Regions from separate parts of the Shinella sp. 1A1 genome, predicted to be linked through region 1. Evidence: predicted binding sites of a transcription regulator. Region 1 holds the regulator's gene; each other region holds the start of a gene.

Evidence for each region. Region 1 encodes PhoB, which activates phosphate uptake and scavenging genes when phosphate is short. Its sites were predicted from a motif close to TGTCATNNANCTGTCAT; they were not measured.
Region 2: a site for PhoB is predicted at 3,183-3,199, ahead of ACZ48C_RS05345 (esterase-like activity of phytase family protein). Genes of this name have one in related genera too.
Region 3: a site for PhoB is predicted at 1,543-1,559, ahead of ACZ48C_RS15270 (DUF2794 domain-containing protein). Genes of this name have one in related genera too.
Region 4: a site for PhoB is predicted at 1,217-1,233, ahead of ACZ48C_RS08430 (UDP-2,3-diacylglucosamine diphosphatase). Genes of this name have one in related genera too.

What each region holds. Positions count from the first base shown of each region.
Region 1 covers NZ_AP039671.1:162,209-166,688, reverse strand. Annotated here, with positions in the region: gene ACZ48C_RS00845 (methyl-accepting chemotaxis protein) at 1-1,505, shown strand, start outside; gene phoB (phosphate regulon transcriptional regulator PhoB) at 1,771-2,454, opposite strand; gene phoU (phosphate signaling complex protein PhoU) at 2,473-3,201, opposite strand; gene pstB (phosphate ABC transporter ATP-binding protein PstB) at 3,252-4,067, opposite strand; gene pstA (phosphate ABC transporter permease PstA) at 4,081-4,480, opposite strand, start outside.
Region 2 covers NZ_AP039671.1:1,085,503-1,089,982, reverse strand. Annotated here, with positions in the region: gene ACZ48C_RS05355 (metallophosphoesterase family protein) at 1-86, opposite strand, end outside; gene ACZ48C_RS05350 (MarR family winged helix-turn-helix transcriptional regulator) at 358-825, shown strand; gene ACZ48C_RS05345 (esterase-like activity of phytase family protein) at 938-3,130, opposite strand; gene hupB (DNA-binding protein HupB) at 3,408-3,683, opposite strand; gene lon (endopeptidase La) at 3,889-4,480, opposite strand, start outside.
Region 3 covers NZ_AP039671.1:3,114,631-3,119,110, reverse strand. Annotated here, with positions in the region: gene pyc (pyruvate carboxylase) at 1-90, shown strand, start outside; gene ACZ48C_RS15275 (N-acetyltransferase family protein) at 446-997, shown strand; gene ACZ48C_RS15270 (DUF2794 domain-containing protein) at 1,148-1,522, opposite strand; gene ACZ48C_RS15265 (DUF1223 domain-containing protein) at 1,859-2,617, opposite strand; gene acnA (aconitate hydratase AcnA) at 2,775-4,480, opposite strand, start outside.
Region 4 covers NZ_AP039671.1:1,675,469-1,679,948, forward strand. Annotated here, with positions in the region: gene ACZ48C_RS08430 (UDP-2,3-diacylglucosamine diphosphatase) at 294-1,139, opposite strand; gene ACZ48C_RS08435 (NADP-dependent malic enzyme) at 1,373-3,685, shown strand; gene ACZ48C_RS08440 (ABC-F family ATP-binding cassette domain-containing protein) at 3,736-4,480, opposite strand, start outside.

The sequences.
Region 1 (4,480 bases):
TCGGCGAGCTTTCCGCCTTCGATCGCGTCGTCTATCCCTTCGCCCTGCCGGACATCAACACGAGCTGGGTCGTCCTCGTCGACGTGCCGCGCGCGGCGATCACCGCCCCGATCCACGAACAGACCACGATGATGATCGTCGGCGGCCTCCTCGTGCTCGGCGCCGTGCTGGCCGGCCTCTATTTCGCCGTGCGCTTCTTCGTGCAGAAGCCGCTCGCCGGCCTCGTCAGCGACGTCGCGACGCTCAGCGACGGCGTCTATACGCAGCCGGTCTCCGGCCAGCAGCGCTCGGACGAGACGGGTTCGGTAGCAAAGGCCCTCGAAGGCTTCCGCCACCAGCTCGCCGATACCAAGCGTCTCGAAGCCGAAGCCACCAACCAGCGCCAGCTCACCGAAGCCGAACGCAACCGTTCGGAAGCCGAGCGCACTGAGGCAAGCGCCCTGCAACGCGACATCGTCGCCCGCCTCGGCGACGGCCTCGCCCAGCTTTCGTCCGGCAACCTGACCTTCCGTCTTTCCGGCGATTTCCCGGGCGAGTACGGCAAGCTCAAGACCGATTTCAACTCGGCCATCGCCAGCCTCGAAGAGACGATCCAGACGGTCAACGCCTCGGTCGGCAATATCGGCGGCGGCACGAGCGAGATCTCCAAGGGCGCGGCCGACCTTTCGCACCGCACCGAGCAGCAGGCGGCCAGCCTGGAGGAGACCGCCGCGGCGCTCGACGAATTGACCTCGCAGGTCAATTCCAGCGCCGAGAACGCCCGCGTCGCCGCCAAGTCCGTCGATACGGCCAGCAACGACGCCAGCAAGTCCGGCGAAGTGGTGCAGAAGGCGATCGACGCCATGCGCGGTATCGAAAGCTCCTCGCACGAGATCTCCAACATCATCGGCGTCATCGACGACATCGCCTTCCAGACCAACCTTCTTGCGCTGAATGCGGGCGTAGAGGCGGCGCGTGCCGGTGAAGCCGGCAAGGGCTTCGCGGTCGTCGCCCAGGAAGTGCGTGAACTCGCCCAGCGCTCGGCAAACGCCGCCAAGGAGATCAAGACGCTGATCAACACCTCCGAGGTGCAGGTCCGCGAGGGTGTCGATCTCGTCGGCAAGGCCGGCGGCGCGCTGGAGAACATCGCCGAGCAGGTCATCCAGATCAACGGCCTCATCCGCCAGATCTCGTCCTCGGCCTCCGAGCAGGCCGTCGGCCTCAAGGAGATCAACTCGGCCGTCAACCAGATGGACCAGGTCACGCAGCAGAACGCCGCGATGGTGGAGGAAACCACCGCCGCCTCGATGGCGCTCAACGACGAGGCGCAGACGCTGAAGGCGCTCGTCGCCCGCTTCCGCGCCGGCGCCGCGGCCATGGCCGCCCAGCAGCCGGTCCAGCAGGCCATGCGCCCGCAGGCCCAGCCGCAGCGTGCCGCCTACCAGGCCCCGCGCAGCGCGGCCCGCGCCATCCCGCAGGTCGCCGGCAACACGGCGCTCGCGCAGGATGACTGGGAAGAGTTCTGAGACCTGGCGACAGGAATGAAGAAAAAGAGGCCGGCGGAAACGCCGGCCTTTTTGTTGACGGCCCTCGCACCTCCGTCAGCGTCATCCTCGGCCTTGTGCCGAGGATCTGCCAACGCATCGGAAAACAGAAACGTTGCAGATGCTCGAGACGGGCCCGAGCGAAGGAGAGGGTTTCGGGCTTTGCCAGAAGCGCTGGCCGGAAGCTCCCTAAACGCAAACAGGCCCCGAAGGGCCCATTTCCGTCCTTGGGAGGAAGTTCGTCCGGTCAGGTTTCCAGCGAGTAGCCGGCACCGCGGACCGTGCGGATGACATCCTGCATATTGGCGAAGTTGAGCGCCTTGCGCAGGCGGCCGACATGGACGTCGACGGTACGCTCGTCGACATAAATGTCGTGGCCCCAGACGCCGTCAAGGAGCTGCGAGCGCGAGAAGACGCGGCCGGGCGACGTCATCAGGAATTCCAGGAGGCGGAATTCCGTCGGGCCGAGGCGGACTTCGCGGGTGCGGCGGTGGACGCGGTGCGTGTCGCGGTCGAGCTCGATGTCGCCGCAGCGCAGCACCGTCGAGACGACCTCGGGCTTGGCCCTGCGCAGCATGGCGCGCACGCGGGCGACCAGCTCCGGCGTCGAGAAGGGCTTCACCACATAGTCGTCCGCGCCGGTGGCAAGGCCGCGCACGCGCTCGCTCTCCTCGCCGCGCGCCGTCAGCATGATGATCGGCAGGCGCTCGGTCTCGGGCCGCTGGCGCAAGCGCCGGCAGAGCTCGATGCCGGAAACGCCGGGCAGCATCCAGTCGAGGATGAGAAGGTCCGGCATGCGCTCCTGCAGGCGCATCTCGGCCTCGTCGCCGGAGAGGATCGTGTCGACCTCGAAGCCCTCGGCTTCGAGGTTGTAGCGCAGGAGGACGCTGAGCGCCTCCTCGTCTTCGACGACGGCTATTCTGGGCACCATGTGTCGAACCCTACTCGCTTACTCGGAGGCGTCGGCAACGTCGGCGGCGACGACGGAGGTCGAGGTATCGTCCTTCGGACGCTCGCCTTCCGGCTGCGAGCCGGTCGCCATGTAATAGATGGTTTCGGCGATGTTGGTCGCGTGGTCGCCGATGCGCTCGATGTTCTTGGCGCAGAACAGGAGATGGGTGCAGGGCGTGATGTTGCGCGGGTCTTCCATCATGTAGGTCAGGAGTTCGCGGAACAGCGAGGTGTAGATCGCGTCGATCTCGTCGTCGCGCTCGCGGATGGCCTTGGCCTTGTCCACCGAGCGGGTGGCGAAGACGTCGAGCACTTCCTTGAGCTGCATCAGGGCGAGCTCGGCCAGGTGCTCCAGGCCGCGGGCGAGCTTGCGGGGCATGCCCGAGCTCTGCACGGCGATGACGCGCTTGGCGGTGTTCTTGCCGAGGTCGCCGACGCGTTCCAGCTCGGCCGCGATGCGGATCGTGCCCATGATCTCGCGCAGGTCCGCCGCCATCGGCTGGCGCTTGGCGATGGTGACGATGGCCTTCTCGTTGATCTGGCGCTCGGCATTGTCGAGGATCACGTCTTCCGAGATGACCTTCTGGGCCAGCGCCGCATCCGCGGTGACGAGGGCGCGGACGGATTCGGACACCATCTGCTCGGCGGTGCCGCCCATCTCGGAGATACGGCGGGAGAGGTACTTCAGTTCTTCGTCATAGATCGAGACGATATGGGTCGATGTCATGGCTTTATCCTTGATGCGCGCGGACATTCGGGGCTTTGGCGACGAGACCGTCAGCCGAAGCGGCCCATGATGTAGTCCTGCGTGCGCTGGTCGTCCGGGTTGGTGAACATCTTGTCGGTGTCGTTCTCCTCGACGAGGTTGCCGAGGTGGAACATGGCGGTGCGCTGCGAGACGCGGGCCGCCTGCTGCATGGAATGCGTCACGATGACGATGGTGAAGTTGGCGCGCAGCTCGTGGATCAGCTCCTCGACCTTGGCGGTCGCGATGGGGTCAAGCGCCGAGCAGGGCTCGTCCATCAGGATGACTTCCGGGCTGACGGCGACGGCGCGGGCGATGCACAGGCGCTGCTGCTGGCCGCCGGAAAGGCCGGTGCCGCTTTCATGCAGGCGATCCTTCACCTCGTTCCACAGACCCGCCTTCTGGAGGCTCTGCTCGACGATGGCGTCCATGTCGGCCTTGGCTTTCGCAAGGCCGTGGATGCGCGGGCCGTAGGCGACGTTCTCGTAGATCGACTTCGGGAACGGGTTCGGCTTCTGGAAGACCATGCCGACGCGGGCGCGCAGCTCCACCACGTCGATGTTCGGATCGTAGATATCGTCCGTGTCGAGCGTGATGCGGCCGGTGACGCGGCAGCCGTCGATGGTATCGTTCATGCGGTTCAGCGTGCGCAGGAACGTCGACTTGCCGCAGCCCGACGGGCCGATGAGAGCGGTCACGGTGTTCTCGCGGACATTGAGGTTGACGTCGTAGAGGGCGCGCTTCTCGCCGTAATAGACCGAGACGTCCTTGCCGATCATCTTGTAGGAAATGTCGTTCATTTTCTTGTCCAGCGCTTTCTCGACTGCTGCTTCTGACATCATGTTCATAGGATCGGTCCTTCTACCAGCGCCGTTCGAAGCGGCGGCGCAGCAGGATGGCGCCGACGTTCATGAGGATGAGGAAGATGAGGAGCACGATGATGGCTCCCGACGTGCGCTCCACGAAGGCGCGCTCGGCCTCGTTCGCCCACATGTAGATCTGCACCGGAAGCGCCGTCGACGGATCGAGGGGCGTTGCCGGGACGTCGGCGACGAAGGCGACCATGCCGATGAGGAGAAGCGGCGCGGTCTCGCCCAGCGCGTGGGCAAGGCCGATGATCGTGCCCGTCAGGATGCCGGGCATGGCGAGCGGCAGGACGTGGTGGAACACGGTCTGCATCTTCGAGGCGCCGAGGCCGAGGGCCGCCGAGCGAATCGACGGGGGCACGGCCTTCAGCGCCGCGCGGGTCGCGATGATGATC
Region 2 (4,480 bases), 920 kb from region 1:
TCGCCGAGGTCGGCATTGCGCAGCGCCAGCGAGGCGAGCGGCGAATCGAGATGCAGGTCGGCCGTGTGGATGAAGCGGAATGGCATGGCCGGACCATCGCCCCGGCCACCCGCCCGGTCAATGCTTGCGGCTGCGCCCGCGACCTTATGGGCGGGTTATGCAGGGAAGAAATCGCCCCTCCCCGAAAAAGACCGAGAAGAGCCAAGAAAAACCGCCTGTTACCGAACAGTTCGCATTTACAGGGATCGTTCAATATCTATGATCAAATTCAACGAAAAACTTCGTGATCATTTGACATGGTCCCTCATAATACCTATATTCCACCTCATGAGTAGCACGATAGAAATCTCCCAAGGCATGTTCAAACTCTACCATCAGGTGAGTCGCCTGGTGAATGAGTGCATGATGGACGAAGGCGTCTCGCTCGCCCGCAGCAAGTTCCTGCTTCTTCTGGAATGTCAGGGCCCGCAGCGGTCGACGGATATCGCCTGCGCGCTTGGTTTCGCACCCCGTACGGTAACGGAAGCGATTGATGGCCTGGAACGCGACAAGCTCGTAAAACGCGAGCCCGATCCCAAGGACCGCCGCGCCAAGATCGTCTCGATCACGGATATGGGCCGGACCGTCATTTCGGCCGCCCAGCAGCCGCAGCACAAGACGATCGAAGCGATCTTCAACGCTCTGACCGAAGATCAGAAGCAGCATCTGAAGGACATCATCGGCTGCCTCAGCGCCAAGACCGAAGAGCTGCAACGGGAAAGAGACAGGAACGCAAGCGAGCTGCCCGAGGCGGCGCCCGCGGCTTCATTGCGCGTCGTCGGCTAAGACCGAACGACAACGAGAAAGGAAAAGGCCGGGATCGCAGGATCCCGGCCTTTTCGTTTGGACATGGAAAACCGCGCCCTCCCCCGCACGAGGAGGACGCGGGACCCGCCGCCTACATGGCGTTGAGCGGGCCGATACCGAAGAACAGCGTTTCGCCGGACGAATCGTCCACGCCGTCATTGTCCGTCACGACGAAGCCGTTGCCGGCCGCATCGATCGTAAAGCCCTCGACCTTGTCGACGACATAGCCGTTGGTGGCCTTGAGGTCGGGAATGAGGTCGCGGACCTCCTCCTTCTTCACGACCGGCAGTTCACCGCCGAGCTTGGCCGGCTTCAGGTCGGCCAGCGCGACGCGGTACAGCTTCTTCAGCTTGGCGGCCTGGCCGATCAGGTTGTCACGCTCGATGATATAGGCGTGATCACCGTTCGCCGTGATCTCGGAGAGGCCGACCCAGCCGCTTTCGGTCTTTTCGAGCGGGTAGCGGACAGCGCCCCATTCCTTGTCGGAGGGCTTGTAGGAGACGAGCTTCACGAAGCCCTTCTCGTCGTCGCCCCATTCGCGCTGCACTGCCATCCAGAGCACCGTGTCGTCACCCTCGCCGACGCTGGTGATACCTTCGAAGCCGAAGCGCTTTTCGCCGGCGCGCAGCTCGGCAGGAATGGCGATCTCCTTGTCGATCTCGCCCTTCGCGTTCACGTGGATGATGGCATGGGCATAGAGCTTGTCGGCATCGCCTTCGTTGGCCAGCCAGAAGCCGCCTTCGCCATCCGGCGTCAGGCCTTCGCTGTCGAGCTTCTGCGCGGGAGCACCGTTGCGGGTGATGCGCAGGGCATCGACGATCTTCGCCGGCTTGCCCGTCGCGTCGATCGTGAAGATCGTCGGCTGGGAAGCGTAGAAGGAATCGTTGACGGCATAGAGCATGCCCGGCTTGTCCTTGACCGGGGCAAGGCCGGAAAGCGCGCCGAAGCCGATCAGCTCGCCGTCCTTCTCGGTGGAGACGATCTGCGGATAGGCAGCCTCCCCTTCCGCGCGTTCATAGATCATGACATGCGAGCGCGCGCCGCCGTCCTCGACGAGGTCGGCCTCGTTGGCCGTCACGAGGAGGTTGCGGGCCGGAATGGCAACGGCACCTTCAGGCGCGATGCCCGACGGCAGAAGCTGGAGAAGCTCGGGCTCGCCGCCGGTGTCCTTGTAGACGCCGACGATGGAGGCGCGCTCGGCCAGCACGAAGAACAGGTTGTCCTCGCCGAATTTCGCGGCTTCCAGGCCTTCCGGCTCGACGCCCTTCTTGTTGCGCTTGTCCGGGTAGTGACCGATCTTGGCGATCTCGCGTTCGAAGGCCGGGCCATTCTCATAGAGAACCTTGCCCTGCTTGTCGAAGATGGTGAAGCCGCGGGCGCCGCCCTTCCAGTCGCCTTCATTGGCGACGACGAGGCGGTTGTCGTCCAGCCACTTCACGGCGTCGGGTTCGCGGGCGACGTCCTCGACCTTGCCGGTGAACTTCAGCGCACCGTCCTTCTTGGTATCGACGCCTTCGAGGCTGACGGTGCCGGCGGAGAAGTGGGTTTTCACCGCGCCCGTCTTGCCGTCGACGATGACGATATGGTTGTTTTCCTGCAGGGTGACGGCGACTTCGTCGAGACCGTTGAAGGAGACGAATTCAGGCTCGGGGTCCCCCCCGGCGATTTCGGCAAGGCCGGTCAGGGCTACGTGCTTGATCGAGCCGCAATCGACGACGCCGTCCTTCAGCGAGAGAAGAACCAGATCGCCGGCCGGCATCTGCGGGATGGCGCCGTCATTGACCTCTTCGTCGCGCTCGTTTTCGATGGCGATCGCGGCGAGCGTCTTATCCTTGTTGAGTGCGATCGAATCCGGCTGGCCGCCGAGATCGCAGGTCGCATCGACCGTCTTCGAGGCGACGTCGACCTGGGCGAGGATGCCGGAAGGCTTCACATAGCTTTCGCGCGTGTTGACGGCGACCAGCGCCTTGCCAGCCGCAAAGGTCACGGAGGTCGGTTCGCCTTCGAAGGCGACGGTGCCGCCGGCCTTCGGCGCCCTGGCGTCGGTGATGTCGATGAAGCCGATCGCCTTGTTCGGGCTGTCGGAATAGACGAGCGTGTTGCCGTCCTCGGAGGCGGCGATGATTTCGGACGAGGTCGGCTTCGCCTTGTCCGCGCCTTCCGGCAGGTTATCGGCGACGGCAAAGGACGCAATGCGATTGAATACGGGCTCGGCGCTGGCGGCAGAGGCCACCGATGCGGCGAGGACCGCTGCCAGCGCAGCGGTGAGCGAACGGGTTTTCATGAAATCCTCCGGAATCCGGTCAATAGGAACCCGGCGGTTCTGAGGCTTTCCTGTTACAGCGCGATGACAATCGAGATGGTGGGGTGCGCCTTCCGCGCAAATAAAAAGGGGCCCGGACGAACCGGACCCCAGATCCTGAAATCAGGATGGCGGCGGAGTGGATAACCGCTCTGCCCTCCAGCGCCGCGCGTCGGTGACGACGCGCGAAAGGCGGAGAGCGTTTAGCTGCCGCAGGACCGGCCGCGCTTGCACGCGGAGATCACACGGCGGCTGAAGATCAGCCGTTGACGGCGTCCTTCAGGCCCTTGCCGGCCGAGAACTTCGGCACGTTGCGAGCCGGGATTTCGATCTCGGCGCCCGTCGAAAGGTTGCGGCCCTTCGAAGCTTCACGACGCGACACGGAGAAATTGCCGAAACCGACGAGACGAACGTCGCCGCCGTTCTTGAGTTCGCCCTGGATCGTCTCGAAAACGGCGTCGACAGCAGATGCTGCGTCCGTCTTGGAGAGGCCAGACTTCTCAGCCACTGCGGATACGAGTTCATTCTTGTTCATGTTTCCACCCCTTTCTTACGGTTTGAAACGACTCATACAAGTCGGGGGCAGAATACGCATCGGCCTTCGCCCCGCAAGAATATTTCGCCCGGAAAGCCTGATAATCCGGGGTTTACACACTCTTTTCGACGAAAAAGACCGGCCCAAGGGCCGGTCTTTTGGCATTTTCCAGTCATGGCCGGGCAAATTGCCCCGGGCGGAAGGCTCAGTGCGCGACCGCTCCGGCGCCGTCCTCGGTCGATTCGACGGGCGGCACCTTGGCCGCCTCGACCGTGCCGTCCCACTCGATCGGCTCGGGCTTGCGGGTGAGCGCATGCGCGATCACCTCGCCCATCCGCGAGACCGGGACGATCTCCATGCTGTTCTTCACATTGTCCGGAATGTCCGCCAGGTCCTTGGCGTTCTCTTCCGGGATCAGCACCTTCTTGATGCCGCCGCGAAGCGCCGCGAGCAGCTTTTCCTTGAGGCCGCCGATCGGCAGGACCCGGCCGCGCAGCGTCACTTCGCCCGTCATCGCGATATCCTTCGAGACAGGGATGCCGGTCATGATGGAGACGATGGCGGTCGCCATGGCGATACCGGCCGACGGACCGTCCTTCGGCGTCGCGCCTTCCGGCACATGCACGTGGATATCCGTCTTGTCGAAGCGCGGCGGCTCGATGCCGAAATCGACGGCGCGCGAGCGGACATAGGAGGCCGCCGCCGAAATCGATTCCTTCATCACGTCCTTCAGGTTGCCGGTGACCGTCATGCGGCCCTTGCCACCCGGCAGGCTGACGCCTTCGATGGTGAGCAAC
Region 3 (4,480 bases), 490 kb from region 1:
GCCGAAAAGGACGGCATGATCTCGGAAGTGCTGGTCAAGGCCGGCGACCAGATCGACGCCAAGGACCTCTTGATCGTCTACGGCGCCTGAGCCTGCCGGCCGGAAGTCCGCATGACAGGGGATGGGTTAACCCCGTCCCCTTACTCTATCTGAAATGTCCGGTTCCTTCATAAAAGCTTAGAAATGTTTCTTTTATATTTAGAATTGAAACAATTATACAGGAGACGGTAATTATAAATATAATAGTTATGAGAAATAATTTATTATATTATACCGGATTTATCCCAATTAGAGATAAGTTTTTGAATTAAATAGTCAGCCAGCTCTGCAAACGAAGACATGTTCTGTCCTTTTCCTGCCATTCACGCGATCGCAGTCTTGTCCCTGCAAAATTCCGTCCGCAAAACGTTGCCATCCTATAGGAATCGTTCATAGAAACATAGGCATGAGCTTCGTCATCCGCACCGCCGTGCTCGGCGATATCGCCGCCTTCACCGAAATCTACCGCGAATCCGTGCTGAACGGCGTGGCGAGCTATGAGATCGATCCGCCGACGCTCGACGAGATGGAGGCGCGCTTCACGGCGATCACCGGCAAGGGCTATCCCTATATCGTGGCGGTGGAGCAGACCGGCCTCATCCTCGGCTATGCCTATGCTTCGGCCTTCCGCACGCGGCCGGCCTATCGCTGGCTGGTGGAGGACTCGGTCTATCTGGCGCCGGAAGCGCGCGGCAAGGGCGTCGGCAAGGCGCTCTTGGCCGAGCTCATCCGCCGCTGCACGGATCTCGGCTTCCGCCAGATGGTGGCCGTCATCGGCGGCGCGCACCCGGCCTCCATTGCCGTCCACAGCGCCGCCGGCTTTGCGCATTCGGGCCGCATGACGGCGACCGGCTTCAAGCACGGCCGCTGGCTGGACACGGTCTTCATGCAGCGCGCCCTCGGCGACGGAGCGGAGACGGAGCCGTCGGTGGTGGACTATCCGGGGACGATGGGGTGAATTGAAGGGTGATCGGGGTAGGTCGTAACCTCCTCTCCGTCATGCTCGGACCTGACTAGAGCATCCACGCCGCAAATGCCGAGCTACTTGAATCCTTGGGTCAAGCCCGAGGGTGACTTCATTGGAAGCGGGAGAAGGGGAAGGGCGGGCTTACGTCTCGACGAGACGCAATACCTTGTCGAAGACCTTCAGCACCTGGTTCAGTTCGTGCCCGCGCTTCAGGATCATGCCCTGCTGGTTGACGACGCTGTAGGCGCCCTGCTTGGCGGCAAGCTTCGGGTTCTTCTCCACCCGGTAGAGCGGCATTTCGCCGGATCGCTTGAAGATCGAGAAGACGGCCTTGTCGCGCATATGGTCGATGGCATAGTCGCGCCATTCGCCTTCACCCACCATGCGGCCATAGACCCAGAGGATCGCATCGAGTTCACGGCGGTGGAAGGTCACCGGCAGCGGATCCTTGCTGTTGCGGTATTCCTTGAGGTCGACCACGACACTGGACGCCTGCAAATCCGGCTGATCGGTCATCGAATCTCCGCACCTCGTCTGTGACGGCTGCGTGACAGTGTGCCTGAGCGGCGCTGAAATGCAAGCTGGATGGGCCGAAAGCGGCGATTTCGCAAAAATCTGTCCCGCCGCATTTCAGACAAACAGAAGCCCAAATTAAAAGAGAGAGTTCGCCCGTCGCGGCCCGTACCAGTCTGTTGCCTCAAGCAGGAAGCCGGTTCGGAACGGTGCGCGACTGTCGAAGTTGCCCTGTATCCGTTGCCGGCAGCTTCGTCCCGGTCCGGTCCGTCTTTCTTCGAACCCTCAAGCCCCAGCCCCTCGAAGAAGCCGGACCGGACCTCCCCCGCGGGGGAGGATTTACCGTGATGCCTCGTCGCCTGCCAGAACCGTCGCCCCGAGGATCGCGCCGGGCGTGTCGGCCGTCTTCATGCGCTGGAGAAGCACGGCGCAGCCGCCGGGCTTTTCCTTCTTCTTCAGCATGTCGGCGGGAAGCACCAGATTGGTCTCCTTGCCCTCCCACATGCCGATCGTTTCCATATTGGTCACGGCGTGCCAGTAATTGACGGTCTTGCCGCGATTCTCGCCCTTGTCGATATTGATCGAGCGTTCGCGCTCGAAATAGGCGATCACGATATTGGCCTTGCCCTGCCCGGCTCCGACGTGGATGCGCAGCTCGTCGTTCTTCACCTCGACGGTCACCGGTACGTCGAGCCCCTTGCCTTCCTTCGGCAGGGAATCGAGGCGGGTGCGGATGCCGGAAAGGTCGGCGCCGTTGATGTGCTCGCGGCCGTTCAGCACGGCCTGGGGCGTATAGACACCGTTGCGGCCGAACATGCGGGCATAGGCATATTGCCGGGCGGTATTGTCCTTGGAGGCGAGCGTGTCCGCCCAGCCGAGATAGTTCCAGTAGTCGACATGATAGGCGAGGGCGACGACCTTGCCTTCGCGTGCAAGCGTCTCGAGCGCCTTGTCGGCCGGCGGGCAGGAGGAGCAGCCCTGGCTGGTGAAAAGCTCGACGACGCCCTTCGGCGCGTTCGCTTCCTGTGCATGGGCGATGCCGGCGCCGAGCGTCAGCAGGATCGCCAGACATTCCGGTACATACGGTCTCGGCATGATCATTTCCAATGCAATGCCGGCCGCAGGCCAGCCTTTTCAGCCGTCTTACGCCCTTGCCGCTTCAACAGGAAGTCACGATGGAGTGAGATTTTTGCCCTCGAAAACGAAAAATGCCGGGGCTTTCTGCCCCGGCACTTCGTTTTCAGCCGTTGGTGGCTCAGGCGGCGAGGTCGCGAAGAACGGTCTGCAGGATGCCGCCATTGTTCATGTAGGTCACCTCGTCCAGCGTATCGATGCGGCAGAGGAGCGGAACTTCCTTCACCGTGCCGTCGGAGTAGGTGATCTTCGCGATCTTCTTCTCGCGCGGCTTGATGTCGCCTTCCAGGCCCTCGATCGTGACGACTTCATCGCCCTTGAGGTCGAGCGAAGCCCAGGTCGTACCTTCCTCGAAGACGAAGGGCACGACGCCCATGCCGACGAGGTTGGAGCGGTGGATGCGCTCGAAGGACTGCGCCACCACGGCCTTGACGCCGAGGAGGTTGGTGCCCTTGGCCGCCCAGTCGCGCGAGGAGCCGTTGCCGTATTCGACGCCGGCGAAGATGACGAGCGGAACGCCCTCGGCCTTGTACTTCATGGCCGCGTCGTAGATCGACAACTCTTCCTTGGACGGATAGTGGATCGTGTAGCCACCTTCCTTGCCGTTCGGACCGAGCATGTGGTTGCGGATGCGGATATTGGCGAAGGTGCCACGCATCATGACCTCATGGTTGCCACGGCGCGTGCCGTACTGGTTGAAGTCCGCGACCGCGACGCCATTGTCCGTGAGGTATGCACCGGCCGGGGAAGCCGCCTTGATCGAACCGGCCGGGGAAATGTGGTCGGTCGTGATCTTGTCGCCGAAGAGACCGAGGACGCGCGCACCTTCGATGTTCTTGAGGCCCGAGCCGGTCTTGCCCATGCCCACGAAATAGGGCGGGTTCTGCACATAGGTCGACTTGTCGTCCCAGGCATAGGTCTGCCCCTCGGGAACCTGCACGGCCTGCCAGTTCTCGTCGCCCTTGAAGACGTCGGCATACTTCGTGGCATAGAGCTCACGCGTGACGTACTTCATGATGAACTCCTGGATCTCCTTGGAGGAGGGCCAGATGTCCTTGAGGTAGACGGGGTTGCCGTCCCGGTCTTCGCCGATCGGCTCCTTGGTCAGGTCCTTCTGGACCGTACCGGCAAGTGCGTAGGCGACGACGAGCGGCGGGGAGGCGAGGTAGTTCGCCTGCACGTCCGGCGAGATGCGGCCTTCGAAGTTGCGGTTGCCCGAAAGGACGCCCGCGGCGATCAGGCCCTTGTCGTTGATCGTCTTGGAGATCGGCGCCGGCAGCGGGCCGGAATTGCCGATGCAGGTCGTGCAGCCGAAGCCGACGAGGTTGAAGCCGAGCTTGTCGAGGTCGGCCTGCAGGCCCGACTTGGCGAGGTATTCGCCGACGACCTGCGATCCCGGTGCCAGCGACGTCTTGACCCACGGCTTCGTCTTCAGGCCCTTGGCGACCGCGTTGCGGGCGAGAAGGCCGGCGGCGATGAGGACCGACGGGTTGGACGTGTTGGTGCAGGACGTGATGGCGGCGATGGCGACGTCGCCGTGGCCGATATCGTAGTCCGTGCCTTCGACGGCGTAGCGGTTCGAAAGCTGGCCGGGCTTCTTGTAGTCGTTGTCCATCGACGTCGCGAAGCCGGAGGCGATGTTTTCCAGCGGGATGCGGCCTTCCGGGCGCTTCGGGCCGGCCATGGCCGGAACCACGTCGCCGAGGTCGAGTTCGAGCGTGTCGGTGAAGACGAGGTCGGAGCCGTCGCCGTCACGCCACATGCCCTGGGCCTTCGAATAGGCTTCAACGAGGGCAATGCGCTGCTCTTCGCGGCCGGACATGGTGA
Region 4 (4,480 bases), 1.5 Mb from region 1:
ACGCCCTCCGCTCTATCACGCCGATATACGTACGCCAATCCGCTATTTCTGCGGGCGGCGGCGGATAATTCTGCGAGGCGGCGCCTCCCCGCGAGAGCGGCTTTCACGGTGTACGCCGCGCCCCTCATCCGGCCTGCCGGCCACCTTCTCCCCGCAAGCGGGGCGAAGGGATATGCCGCACCGGTTTCCCCAATTTCCCCCAACGTCGCTTGGGGCAAGTTCCCTCTCCCCGCCTGCGGGGAGAGGGTTAGGGTGAGGGGCAAGCCCCAAAGATTGCCCTAACGAAAATCCCCCTACGCAGCCTCCACGCCGGCCGGCTCCCGCACCTCGATGGCGGGCATCTGGCGCGAGACCGGCAGGACCTCGACGGGGGCTGCGGCCATCTGCTGCCAGGTGATCAGCTCCATCCGGCCGTCGTGGTGCTCGGCGATGGCCGTGCAGCTTTCCACCCAGTCGCCGCTGTTGATGTAGCGGATGCCGTCGATCTCGGTGATCACGGCATGGTGGATATGGCCGCAGATGACGCCATCCGCATCGTTGCGGCGCGCCTCCTCGACGACGACCCTCTGGAATTCGCCGATGAAGTTCACGGCCGTCTTCACCTGCTGCTTGGCCCAGGAGGAGAAGGACCAGTAGGGCAGCCCCAGCCGGCGGCGGATGGCGGCGAAGACGACGTTGATCGCGATGGCCGCGTCATAGGCCCAGTCGCCGAGATAGGCGACGACGCGGGCATGGCGCACCACCACGTCGAACTCGTCGCCGTGCAGCACGAGGTAGCGCCGACCGTCGGCGGCCTCGTGGATGATACGCTCGGCCACCTCGACGCCGCCGAAATGCGTGCCGGGGAAGTCGCGCAGGAATTCGTCGTGGTTGCCGGGAATATAGACGATGCGGGTGCCCTTGCGGGCCTTGCGCAGGAGCTTCTGCGTCACGTCGTTGAAGGCCTGCGGCCAGTACCAGTTGCGCTTGAGGCGCCAGCCGTCGACGATGTCGCCGACGAGCACGATGGTCTCCGCTTCGTGATGCCGCAGGAAGTCGATCAGGAAGTCCGCCTTGGCGGCCTTCGATCCGAGATGCACGTCCGAGATGAACAGCGTGCGGAAGTGGCGGACATTGGGGTCGACGGGGGTCGCGGTCATGCGTCTGTCTCCGGGTGGCCGGCCGCCGCGATCCTCTTCGGACGGGCGGCTTTCCTCCCGTTGAAAACCAGACTCCTGTTTCAGATTGATGACACACCTATGCCTTTTCCGGCAGCAAATAGGCATTGCACAGGCCGGCGATTGCGGCTTTATGGAAGACTCCGGAAACTTACCGTTGCGGCGGCTTCGCCCCCGAGAAACCGCGACGAAAACAGCATATGGCAGGACGCATCATGAGCACGGCTGATAAATCGAGGACGCAGGACGGCCCCGCAAGCGGCGACATTGACCAGCAGGCCCTCTTCTTCCACCGTCATCCGCGTCCCGGCAAGCTGGAGATCAACCCGACCAAGCCGCTCGGCAACCAGCGCGACCTCGCGCTCGCCTATTCGCCGGGCGTCGCAGCGCCGTGTCTTGCGATCCGCGACGATCCGAACACCGCCGCCGACTACACCGCCCGCGCCAACCTCGTCGCGGTTGTCTCCAACGGCACGGCCGTGCTCGGCCTCGGCAATATCGGCCCCCTCGCCTCCAAGCCGGTGATGGAGGGCAAGGCCGTCCTCTTCAAGAAATTCGCCGGCATCGACGTCTTCGACATCGAGATCGACGCGCCGACCGTCGGGGAGATGGTCGATGTCGTCTCCGCGCTGGAGCCGACCTTCGGCGGCATCAACCTGGAAGACATCAAGGCGCCGGAATGCTTCGAGGTGGAGCGCCAGCTCCGCGAGAAGATGGACATTCCCGTTTTCCACGACGACCAGCACGGCACGGCGATCATCGTCGCGGCCGCCGTCCTGAACGGCCTGGAGCTCGCCGGCAAGTCGCTGCCCGACGCCAAGATCGTCGCTTCCGGCGCTGGCGCTGCCGCGCTCGCCTGCCTCAACCAGCTCGTCGCCCTCGGCGCGAAAGTCGAGAACATCTGGGTCCACGACATCGAGGGCGTCGTCTACAAGGGCCGCGAAGAACTGATGGACCAGTGGAAGGCCGTCTACGCGCAGGAGACGGACAAGCGCCAGCTTTCCGAGACCATCGACGGCGCCGACGTCTTCCTCGGCCTTTCGGCCGCCGGCGTGCTGAAGCCGGAGCTTCTCGTGCGCATGGCGGAAAAGCCGCTGATCATGGCGCTCGCCAACCCGAAGCCGGAGATCATGCCGGAGGAGGCGCGCGCCGCCCGTCCCGACGCGATGATCTGCACCGGCCGCTCCGACTTCCCCAACCAGGTCAACAACGTCCTCTGCTTCCCCTACATCTTCCGCGGCGCGCTCGATTGCGGCGCGCGCACGATCAACGAGGAGATGAAGATGGCGGCCGTGCGGGCCATCGCCGCGCTCGCCCGTGAGGAAGTGTCCGACGTTGCCGCCCGCGCCTATTCCGGCGATACGCCGAGCTTCGGCCCGAACTACCTGATCCCCTCGCCCTTCGACCAGCGCCTCATCCTGCGCATCGCGCCGGCCGTCGCGCGCGCCGCGGCCGAAACCGGCGTCGCTTCGCGGCCGATCACCGATTTCGACGCCTATCTCGACCAGCTCAACCGCTTCGTCTGGCGCTCCGGCTTCATCATGAAGCCGATCTTCGCCGCCGCGAGGAAGGCCGAGAAGAAGCGCGTGATCTTCGCCGAGGGCGAGGACGAGCGCGTGCTGCGCGCCGCCCAGGTGCTGCTGGAAGAGGAGATCGCCAAGCCGATCCTCATCGGCCGTCCGCAGATCATCGAGGCGCGCCTCAACCGCTACGGCCTGCGCATCCGCCCGAACACCGATTTCGCCGTGGTCAACCCGGAAGACGATCCGCGCTACCGTGACTATGTCGACGACTATTTCCGCATCGTCGGCCGCCGCGGCGTGATCCCGGAGGCCGCCCGCACCATCGTTCGCACCAACCAGACGGTCATCGGCGCGCTCGCCGTCAAGCGCGGCGAGGCCGATGCGCTGATCTGCGGCGTCGAAGGCCGCTACGCCAAGCACCTGCGCGACGTCAGCCAGATCATCGGCAAGAAGGAAGGCGTGCTCGACTTCTCCGCGCTCAGCCTGCTCATCTCGCAGCGCGGCGCCACCTTCTTCACCGACACCTATGTGACGATGGACCCGACGGCCGAGGAGGTCGCGCAGATGACCGTCATGGCCGCGCAGGAAATCCGCCGCTTCGGCATCACGCCGCGTGCCGCCCTCGTCTCGCATTCCAATTTCGGTTCGCGGGATTCGAATAGCAGCTTCAAGATGCGCAAGGCGATGGAGATCGTCCGCGAGGTGGACCCGACGCTGGAAGCCGATGGCGAAATGCACGGCGATTCGGCGATCTCCGAGGTGCTGCGCCAGCGCGTCATGCCGGATTCGACGCTCACCGGCGAGGCCAACCTGCTGGTCTTCCCGAACCTCGACGCCGCCAACATCACGCTCGGCGTGGTGAAGACGATGACGGACAGCCTGCATGTCGGCCCGATCCTGCTCGGCGCGGCCATGCCCGCCCACATCCTCTCGCCGTCCGTCACCTCGCGCGGCGTCGTCAACATGGCCGCCCTCGCCGTGGTGGAAGCCTCCAATCCGGCCTGAGCCGCGCCATCCGCCTTATGAAACGGCCGCCTTCCGGCGGCCGTTTTCGTTCAGAGTTCCAGCCGGCGCGTGATATCGATAGCTTGCAGGAACGGCTCATCGTGGCTGACCACCAGCAGCGCGCCGTCATAGGATCGCAACCCCGCCTCCACCGCCTCGATGGAATCGATGTCCAGATGGTTCGTCGGCTCGTCGAGGATGAGGAGCGCCGGCGGCCTGGTCCCGCCCAGCACGGCGGCAAGGCCGGCGCGTAGCATCTGCCCACCGCTCAGGCTTCCGGCGACCTGCAAGGCCGCATCCGCCCGGAACATGAAGCGCGCCAGCGCCGCACGGCAGGCATTCTCGTCGGCCTCGGGATTGATGCGCCGGAAGTTGTCACGGATCGACAGCGCCGGGTCGAGCAGGCTGACGCGCTGGTCCAGCATCGCGGCGTCGGTGAAAAGGCGCACGCTCCCCTGCCAAGGCTGCAACTGTCCGGTGACGAGTGCGAGGAACGTCGTCTTGCCGGAGCCGTTCGGCCCCGTCACCGCGACCCGCTCCGGCCCGGTCATCGCAAAGGAAAGGTCGCGGATCACCGGCCGTTCCGGCAGGTAGCCGGCCGTCACGCCCTCCATGCGCAACACCGTCCGGCTTGCGGGAAGATGCGTCGGCGGCACGGAGACGGTGAGCGGCTGGAGGGTTTCGATGCGCTCGCGCGCCGTCGTCACCGCCTCGGCCGCCTGCGCCTGCCGGCTTTCGGCAAGCCGCGCATTCGCGCCGCTCGTCAGCTCACTCCGCTCCTTCATCGCGCCCAGC